One region of the Mesorhizobium sp. M1A.F.Ca.ET.072.01.1.1 genome, then DNA from elsewhere that is predicted to be linked to it. Evidence: riboswitches for the same ligand, from Rfam matches in the RefSeq annotation. Region 1 holds a riboswitch; each other region holds the start of a gene.
What was found. A riboswitch is a leader RNA that binds a small molecule or an ion and turns the genes downstream of it on or off. The one in region 1 is predicted to bind cobalamin.
Positions count from the first base shown of each region.

Region 1 (3,254 bases):
GGTCGATCGGCTCGGCGAGATCGTCGAGCGAGGCGGATGTCGTGGTGAGGATGTGCATCGCGGTTCGGTCTTGCCTCAGCCGGCGAGGATACGCTCGATCGCCGGGCGGTTCAGCCCTTTGAGGCCGATGACGACGAGCCGCGATCGGCGGTCGTCGTTCGACGTCCAGGCGCGGTCGTAATAGTGGTTGACGCGCGGGCCGACGGCCTGGAGCAGCAGCCGCATCGGCTTGCCACCCACCTCGACAAAGCCTTTGACGCGCAGAACGTTTTCCTGCTCGGCGGCGAGAGCGACGCGCTTTGCCAGCTCATCCGGACTGGCGATGGACGGGATATCGAGGACGAAGGAGTCGAAATCGTCATGCTCATGGTCGAGCTCGTCATCGTGATGGGTCTTGCGGTTCTCGATGTCGTCTTCGACGGCGAGGCCAAGACCGAGCAGCACCGACGGGTCGACCTTGCCCTGTGCGGTCGGTACGACCTTGACCGCGCGCGCCACGTGCTCGCCGATGACGGCGTTGGCGCGCTCCGAGCCGGCCGCGTCCATCAGATCGCTCTTCGACAGGATGATCAGGTCGGCGCAAGCGATCTGGTCCTCGAACACCTCTTCGACTGGATCATCGTGGTCGAGGGAATCGTCGGCGGCGCGCTGCGCCTGCAGGGCGTCCATATCGGCGGCGACGCGGCCGTCGGCCAGCGCCGGACCGTCGACCACGGCGATGACGCCATCGACCGTCACGCGGCTCTTCACCGTCGGCCACTGGAAGGCCTGGACGAGCGGCTTCGGCAAAGCGAGGCCGGAGGTTTCGATCAGGATGTGGTCGACTTTCGGCGTGCGCGACAGGATCTGGTCGAGCGCCGGCACGAAGTCGTCGGCGACGGTGCAGCAGATGCAGCCATTGGCCAGTTCGACGATGTTTTCCTCCGGACAGGTGTCGACGCCGCAGCCTTTCAGGATCTCGCCGTCGATGCCGACATCGCCGAATTCGTTGACGATGATCGCCAGCCGCTTGCCCTTGGCGTTTTCGAGCAGGTTGCGGATCAGCGTGGTCTTGCCGGCGCCGAGAAAGCCGGTGACGACAGTGCAGGGAACACGGGAGAGGGATGCGGTCATGTCAGTCCTTCAGCAGGTCGAGGGGAGGGATGCGGGCAACCAGGCCGCGCTTGAGGGAATCGGGCCGGCCTCGCCACGGGATGAGGCCGTCGGTCGAGGTGGCAAAGAGCTTTGCGCCGGTGACGAGGTCGGCGCCGCTGGTCGTTTCCAGGTCACCGAAGACATAGCTCCAGCAGCCGTCGCGCAGCAGCGCCGCGCTCAGGCGGCGTTTGCAATTGCCGAGACACTCGACGGTGCGGATGCGGATTTTCTCGTCCGGCGCGGCGCGGCGCGCGTCTTCGGCAAGGAGGGCGCCGGCACGCGGATGCGCGTCCGAACCGGTCTCATCTCGGCAGGAGGAGCAGACGATGACGGTCACTTCCGATAGCGCGTCGCGGGGTTCGGACGAAATGTCCGCGGTATTAGCCGGAAAACTGACGTTGCGATCCAAAACCAGGCTCCTTGCCCGGAAAACCCGCCGAGCGATCGGATTCTCATGTCTCAGACGGCAGGTCTCCTGGCTCGCGGGTCGTCGCCTTGCGCCGCCTTCCCGGGAACATCCCAGTGGTTTTCGGCTGAGGCTCGTCGCTCACAGTTGCGGGGACAGCCGCGGATTTGGGTTTTCCCGCACCGCATTCCCTCTTGGCTCCTCCCCTTGCCGGGAGGAGACCGTCTGCGGCGGATTTAGGCTTAGAGGTGCTGGCATGTCAACGCGCGGCTACGACACCGAAATGTCGGCCAACGCCGGCCCAAGGTCGCCGGCCGGCGTCACCTCGATGGTTTCCAAGCCGAGCCATGCCTGCATCTGTTTCAACTCATCGAAGAGCTGTGCGGCCGTTTCGGCGGGAGCGCCGGCTTCGGCAAAAGCCGCATGGACGCGCAGCACGCCGGCCGGGCGGTCAGCTCTCAGATCGACCCGGGCAACGATCCGGTCGCCGAGCAGGAAAGGCAGCACGTAGTAGCCGTACTGGCGCTTCTCGGCCGGCGTGTAGATCTCGATGCGGTAGCGGAAGCCGAAGAGTTTTTCCGTCCGGGTGCGTTCGAATACCACCGGATCGAAGGGCGCGAGCAGGGCGCGGGCCTCGATCCGGCGCGGAAAGCGGGCGTCCTTGTGGAGATAGGCGGGCTTGTCCCAGCCTTCGACCTTCACCAGCAGCAGTTCGCCCATCTCGACCAGTTCCTCGATCCTGGCTCTCGTATCGCCAGGCGCCAGGCGGAAATAGTCACGCAGATCGCCATAGGTTGCGATGCCATGGGCGCGGGCGGAAATGCGCAGCAATTGGCGATGCGCGTCCTCGACCGAGGGCACCGGCAGGTCGAGGATGGCCTGCGGCAGAACCCGCTCGGGCAGGTCGTAATAGCGCTCGAATCCTCGCCGGTAGGCGGTGGTGATGCGCCCGGCCCAGAACAGCCATTCGAAAGCGTGCTTGGCCTCGCTCCAGCCCCACCATCCGCCATTGCCCTTGTGGCCTTCGATGTCGGAGGCGGCGATCGGCCCGCGTTGCGCGACTTGCCCGTAGATCTCCTCGATCATCGCCTTGCGCTCGCGGCCCCATTTGGCGAGGCCGAGATACATTTCCTCGCCTTTCTCGGCCCGCTGCATGCGCCAGCGCATCAACGGATAGGTCTCGACGGGCAGGAAGGAAGCCTCATGGGCCCAGTATTCGAAGACGGTTCGCTTGCGGGTGACGGCCGCGTTGTCGAGCAGCGCAAGCGGGTAGGGGCCGAGGCGCGAATAGAGCGGCATATAGTGGGCGCGCACCACGGCGCTGACGGAATCGATCTGCAGCAGGCCAGTTCGGGAAAGCACGCGGGCGAGATGGCGACGATCGGGCGTGCCGGCAGGCCGCGCATCGGTGAAACCCTGCGCGCCGAGCGCAATGCGCCTTGCTGCGGCGAGCGAGATCTTTTCCTTCATCCCTACCGATCCTTTGCCGGGGTTTCCAGTCGGTGATTCCGGCCATGCTAGCAGGCAAATGGCGGGAGATATGTCAGGATAGAAAAGTGGAGTAAAACATGAAGGAAATCAAACAGGAGCGGATCGGACCAGTTTCTTCCGATATGGCGTCCAGGGCCGGATTTTGAACAAGGTTTGACTTGCGTCGCCGAAACCGCTGCGCTAACCCTCGCCGCGTCGCAGCATAGGCCACCTAAAACGGTTC
Region 1 is NZ_RZSF01000086.1:4,539-7,792, forward strand. It holds gene cobN (cobaltochelatase subunit CobN) at 1-58, opposite strand, end outside; gene cobW (cobalamin biosynthesis protein CobW) at 76-1,113, opposite strand; gene EOA32_RS14545 (DUF1636 family protein) at 1,115-1,543, opposite strand; cobalamin riboswitch at 1,582-1,781, opposite strand; gene EOA32_RS14550 (winged helix-turn-helix domain-containing protein) at 1,811-3,010, opposite strand.

Region 2 (3,254 bases), on a different contig from region 1:
CATGCTCGTTGCGCTTGGACGGCTTGGTCGCGCCGCTCAGCTTGCGCACGAACTGCAGCGCCGCGTCATGGACCTCGTCGTCGGTCGCCGGCGGATCGAAGTTGAACAGGGTCTTGATGTTTCGGCACATGCTTTAACTCCTTACCTGCTTTCTGCCCGAACCGGTCTGACATTGTGCACCGAGGTGTGTTGAGATTCAGGTCAGACCGAGCCGAAAATGGCGGGTTCCGAGAACCGGACCGGAGCGTACTTGAAGGACGTGAGCACCGGAACCGCAGAAAGCCGCGTTTGCAGGCGGCCTCACCTGAATATCAATACACCTCACTCGGCGTCGAGCGGCTCCGTTCCAACCGGCTTGCCGTCGCGCGAGAGCCTGATCTTCTCGACCTTGTCCTCGGCGGCCTTGAGCAAGCGGTCGCAATGAGCCTTCAGCGCCTCGCCGCGCTCGTAGATCTTGATCGACTGGTCGAGCGGAACGTCGCCGCGCTCCAGATCATCGACGATCTTCTCCAGCGCGTCGAGCGCCTGTTCGAAGCTCATCGCCTTGACGTCTTGGTTAGCTTCATCAGCCATCATTCATCCCTTCATCAGCCGCCCGACATGGGCGGCGACCGAAAATGCCAATCCTTGCAGATCGTAACCGCCCTCCAGCAGGCTGACGAGCCGGTTGCCGCTGTGGCGCCCGGCGCGCTCCATCAGCTGGCCGGTCGCCCAGTCGAAATCATCCTCGGTCAGGTTGATCGCGGCCAGCGGATCGCGATGGTGCGCATCGAAACCGGCGGAAATGATGATCAGATCCGGCTGGAAGGCGTCGATCGACGGCAGCACGCGCGACAGGAAGGCGTCGCGGAACGTGTCGCTGCCGGTGCTCGGCGCAAGCGGCGCGTTGACGATGTTGCCGGCGCCGGTCTCGCTCTTGGCACCGGTGCCCGGATAAAGCGGCATCTGGTGGGTCGAGCAATAGAGCACCGACGGATCGTCCCAGAAAATGTCCTGCGTGCCGTTGCCGTGATGCACATCCCAATCGACGATGGCGACGCGCTCGGCCAGATGCTTCTCCTGCGCATAACGGGCGGCGATCGCCGCGGTGTTGAACAGGCAAAAGCCCATCGCGGTCGCTTTTTCGGCGTGATGGCCGGGCGGACGCGCGGCAACGAAGACATTGGCGGCACGGCCCTCGAACACATCGTCGACGGCGGCGTTCGCCGCGCCGATCGCCGTCACCGCCGCATGCCAGCTTTTCGGGCTGGCGCTGGTGTCGGCATCGATCGAGACGATCCCCGTCTCGGGAATCGCAGCGCGGACACGGCCGACGAAATCCTCCGGATGCGCGTAAAGGATAGTCGCCTCGTCGCCTTCCGGCGCCTCGACGCGGTCGAGGGCCGAAAAAGCCTCGTCGTCGAGCACGCGCTCGATGGCGCGCAAACGGTCGGGCCGCTCGGGGTGGCCGGGCGGCGTGAGGTGTTCCAGGAATACCGGATGAGTGTAGAGACGAGTGGTCATGGCGCCTAATCTAGGCACCTGTCGCACGGATAGCCATGTTTCAGCGCCGAATGATTGGGGAAATCGCGCCCAATCGTGTCGCTGGCGGCATTGGCCCGGCTTCGGCTTCGCGATAAGGTCGCGTCGCTGCCTGGTGCCCGCAACGCGGGAGAATCGGGAACACGGTTGAAATCCGTGGCGTGCCCAACGCTGTGAGGGGGACCGCGCCGGCAAACGCCACTGTCCCAGACGGGAAGGCGCCGGATGCGGGTCGATCCCGAGCCAGAAGACCGGCCCGGCAGACATGGTCATCCGCATGGTCAGGCGGAGGACTGCTTATCGCAAGGGGACAAGCGATGCAGGCACGAACAGCCGCCGCCGGCGGCGATGACTTTGACCAATTGGCGCGCGACGCCGTCTACCGGGCCATGTTCACCCGGCGCGACGTGCGCAGCCATTTCCTTACCGACGATCTCGACGACAGCGTTTTGGCGCGGCTGCTCACCGCGGCACACCACGCGCCGTCGGTCGGCTACATGCAGCCCTGGAACTTCATCATCATCCGGGACGCCACAAGGCGGCGGCAGGTGCGCGACCTTTTCCTCGCCGCGCGCGAACAGGAACTGCCGGCGATCGAGGTGGAGCGGCGGGCGCTCTACCGCAAGCTGAAGCTCGAGGGCATCTGCGAAAGCGCGCTCAACCTGTGCATCACCTGCGACCGCCAGCGCTCGAAGAACTCGCCGCTCGGGCGCTGGCACAATCCGGAGATGGACCTCTACAGCACCGTCTGCGCGGTGCAGAATTTCTGGCTCGCGGCGCGGGCGGAAGGCGTCGGGGTCGGCTGGGTGAGCATCATCGAGCCCGAAGCGCTGAAGCGACTGCTGTCGATCCCCGAGCACGTCACGCCGATCGCCTATCTCTGCGTCGGCCGCGTCTCGGAATTCGCGCCGAGGCCCGACCTCGAAGCGCATGGCTGGGGCAAGCGCCTGCCGCTGCCCGAGCTGGTGATGAGCGAGACCTTTTGCGGCGCCGGCGAGGCGCCGCTCAAATCGGCGATCGCTCGCCTTGGTTCCCGTGAAGGGGCGAAGCCGTGATCAGGCGGCCTTCGTGGCCGGGGCTGCTGCTCAAGCGGTCCTTGGCGAATCCCAGCGCGAGCCGCCGAAGGGGCTGAGCGCCTTGTCGCGCAGCTCCCTGAACTTGGACGAGGCTTCGGCCAGGCGCCGGTCCCATTCCGGATTGGGGACCTGGCCCTCGATGGCGGCGAAGTAGACCTGCATCAGCGAAGCGATGGCGAAGGGCTCGATGAAAGCCGCCTTGAAGGCCCAGGCGAAGACGATGGCCAACACGAAGGCCCAGCCGGCAAGCTGGCCCGGCATGGCCCAGAGGATCGCGGCGGCGGGCGCCAGCATCAAAAGAAAGATGACGAAGGAAACACCCCACATGATCACCGCCAGCCAGACGGCGTTCTTGACCATCAACTTGCCGTTCTGCGCGTAGAGCACGACGCCTTGCCTGGCGGTCTCGAAAGGCGAGTTGGAATTGGTGCGGATGTTGTAGCCGAGGATGATCTCGTCGACATAGGTCAGCGACAGGCGGATGACGGTATTGATGAAGCTCACCAGACCGCTTAAGCCTGGAATGGGTAGGAACGCAGCAATGCCGCCGATCAGCCCTGTGATGGCGCGGATGGCGCCTTTCACCAGCTGGTCGACGACGAAAAGGATGTTGGCCTCGGCGAAGCGCTTCGTCACCACTTCGCGCGCATAGGCGAT
Region 2 is NZ_RZSF01000302.1:2,711-5,964, forward strand. It holds gene EOA32_RS29360 (DUF2277 domain-containing protein) at 1-130, opposite strand, end outside; gene EOA32_RS29365 (exodeoxyribonuclease VII small subunit) at 322-573, opposite strand; gene EOA32_RS29370 (histone deacetylase family protein) at 577-1,503, opposite strand; cobalamin riboswitch at 1,618-1,796, shown strand; gene bluB (5,6-dimethylbenzimidazole synthase) at 1,839-2,576, shown strand; gene EOA32_RS29380 (hypothetical protein) at 2,607-3,254, opposite strand, start outside.
Region 2: linked by a shared signal. The riboswitch ahead of bluB (5,6-dimethylbenzimidazole synthase) and the one ahead of EOA32_RS14545 (DUF1636 family protein) in region 1 are both predicted to bind cobalamin.

Region 3 (3,254 bases), on a different contig from region 1:
GCCCGCGGGGCGGAGCTGGACGGCGATGAGCAGATCGGCGGGCTGACGTGAGGCCGGTTTCATCCTGGGAGACCGAACAGGGCGGCTCGCCGCCACGTCGGAGGCTCGCTGGCGCCGCCGAGCCCTCGCCGTAGCGCCGTACGCCGAATGGCTTGCGCTGCTCCCATTTTTGCTTTCCCCTTCCCCACTTTTTTAGAACAGAAAAGCGCCAGCTTTTCTGTTCTGGACTCTGGATATTTGGACTCTGGATTCTGGCTTATGGATTATGGGGCTTATCCCAGGCCTTAACCCCTGGCTTATCCAAGCGCAGAATTCCATCAAACTTCCAAAGGCTTGGGCTACGGGTCCTCAGCATGCCTTTGAAGCGCGTGCGCACGGGCCGGCGATCTCCTGTTGCTGTCTGGCCAACAGTGAACAAAATGGGAACAAAAATGTCAAGCCGGGCACCGCTGACAGAGCTGGCGATCGTCGCCTTTGCCGTCATCGGCTTCCTGTTGCCGAGGCGCTTTAAGGAGGCAGGCTGGCAGCCGCCGGGATCTGATGGCAGAGAGATGCGGCTGGCCTGCTGCAGCCAGCCGCGGCCGGCGGCTTATGAATTCTTTGCTGCGGATCCGATCTCCACATCGTCCAGCCCCTTGGCCTTGTAGACGACGTAGGAGATCGCCCAGGCGGCGATGAAGATGCCGATAATGGCGAAGCCCAGATTGTTGAAATTGTCGTTGAGCGTGCCGACGCCGTTCCAGAAGCCGCCCGACAGACCGAGCTTGTCACCGATCAGGCCGAGCGCCTCGATGCCGCCGATCAGCACTGCGACAAGGACCGACACCAGGGTGATCGTCATGTTGTAGTACAGTTTGCGGATCGGCTTGACGAAGGCCCACTCATAGGCGCCGAGCATCATCACACCATCGGTCGTGTCGACCAGTGACATGCCGGCCGCGAAAAGCACCGGGAAGACCAGAATGGCTTCGAACGGCACGCCCTTGGCCGCTTGTGCCGCGGACACGCCGAACATGGCGACTTCGGTCGCGGTGTCGAAACCAAGGCCGAAGAGGAAACCAAGTGGGAACATGTGCCAGCTGCGCGACACCAGCCGGAACATCGGGCGGAAGACGCGGGCCAGGAAGCCGCGATTGTTGAGCAGCAGGTCCAGATCCTCCTCGACAAACGCCCCACCGGCCCGCACCCGCCGATAGCTTCTGTAGATCGAGAAGAAGATGACGATGTTCATCGCCGCGATGGCGAGCAGGAAGAGTGCGGAAACGCCGGTACTGATCGTGCCGCCAATCTCCTGAAGGCTTTGGAAACGGCCGAGCAGGGACGTTGCCGCCGCGATAGCCGCAGCGACGATGACGACGATCGTCGAATGGCCGAGTGCGAAAAAGAAACCGACGGAGACCGGCCGTTTGCCGTTCTGCATCAGCTTGCGCGTGACATTGTCGATGGCCGCTATGTGGTCGGCATCGACGGCATGGCGCAAGCCGAGGCCATAAATGACGAGAGCGACGCCAAGCAATGTCGGCTTGTCGTGGAAGGCGACGAAAGCCCACAGCCACGCCCCGACGTTGAGAATGGCGAGCGCGCCGTAGATCGTTATCAGTCTGGCCTTCAGGTCGGGCGCGCTTTTGTTCAGCATTTTCGATAGTTGGATCAGCATGGTTCTGCCTTTGACGTTGCCTGTCATCGCAGGGAACTCGCCCCGCCGTCCGGCCAGGCGCGCACACCGGATCACCCCGTCCGATGTTCTGCTTTGACGTCCATGATGGCAGGTCTCCTGGCTCGCGGATTCCCGCCGCTTTCGCCTTCCCGGCCCATGCAGCCAGTGGCATCGTGAAAACGGCACGCCGCTTACAGTTGCGGGGGCAGCCACGGCTTTGGATTTCTCCGCACCGCGTTCCCTTTTGATCCCCGAAGGGAACCATCAGCGCGAATTCGCCACACCGCGGTTGGCCAGTCAATCGACAACTCCGACGGCCAGAGGCCCCTCACGCCATCGTGACGAGAGGGCTACGCCCCCCTTACACCCCCAGCGTCGGCTCGGTATTCACCTCCAGCGCATCCTCCGCCTCGTCCTCCTCGCCAAGCACCTCGCCCTTCACCGGCAGTGCGCGTCCGATCCAGATCGGGTCGATAAGGTGGTCGCGCTTGGGGTTGGTGGTGTTGGGATGGATGAGGATGCTTAGGCCGCCATGGTTCAGCATCAGCCAGGGAACCAGCGTGGCAAAGATCTCGGTGGCGAAGGAGACCTGGTACATGGCTTGCTTGTGCGGGCCGACCGGCTCGTCGCGCCAATTGCCCAGGCGCACGCGGAACCGTTCTGCGATGCGCTGGCGCAGCCATTCGGCATGCTGCCGCTCGGCCTGCCCGCCGTAGTAGATATGGGCGTGATAGCTCGCGATCTCGGCGATCGGCCTGACTTCGTTCATCGCGATGCTCCCCTTCGACGATTTTTTTGCGCCCGGCGGAACTCTAGCCGAAGCGCGGGCGCCTTGTCTGCAGCCGGCCGCGGTCTGCGCCTGCGGTCGGCAGGGTTATCGGATATGGCGCTCCCCCGCTCCGTCTCGGCTGCGCCGAGCCACCTCTCCCATCCACCTTGTGGGGGCGAGGAATTGCCAAACCGCCGAGGTTGCAACCGGCAGGAAGGATGGCAACGGCCGTTCTGCCTTGGCCTAAATCACCGCGGTGACCGCGCCCTTCGCATTTAGACGACAGCCGACTTTCGCCTGCCTCACTTCGATGCCGCCTCGCCTGTCATAGTCTATGCGCACCTCGATCGGCGCGTTGAGCCCGCTTCGGCGTTGACGCAAGGGGCCGGCGCTGACCGTGTAAACACGCACGGCGCCGAGGGGCTTGGCGGCCGCCGCGATCGCGGCGCGACAGGCGCGCACTACGGCGGCCGGCGTGCCCGGTATCGTCTTCGGAGGTGACAGCGGCGGGATGCGATAGCCTTTGGTGACCCGCCGGAGGTCGCCGCCGGCGGATCTGGAGGGCCTCAGCACTGGAGGCAGCACAATGGTCTGCGCCGCGCTTTTGGCCAAAGCAGGGGCTGTCGGCACCGCGGCCGGGTTCTGCGCAGAGGCAGCCGATCCGCTGACGGCGGAAGGATCGTCGCCCGCGGCGGCGGCGCCGACGCTTGTCGACACTCCTGTGCTGGTGCTGCCCAGATTGCCGCCGGCATTGACGCCGAGCGATCCGCCGCCGGTCGATGCGCCGACGTTTGCGCCGCCGACACCGTCGGCACTGGCGCCCACGCC
Region 3 is NZ_RZSF01000118.1:8,425-11,678, forward strand. It holds gene EOA32_RS17675 (HWE histidine kinase domain-containing protein) at 1-51, shown strand, start outside; gene EOA32_RS17680 (HoxN/HupN/NixA family nickel/cobalt transporter) at 590-1,657, opposite strand; cobalamin riboswitch at 1,747-1,938, opposite strand; gene EOA32_RS17685 (DOPA 4,5-dioxygenase family protein) at 2,019-2,426, opposite strand; gene EOA32_RS17690 (hypothetical protein) at 2,670-3,254, opposite strand, start outside.
Region 3: linked by a shared signal. The riboswitch ahead of EOA32_RS17680 (HoxN/HupN/NixA family nickel/cobalt transporter) and the one ahead of EOA32_RS14545 (DUF1636 family protein) in region 1 are both predicted to bind cobalamin.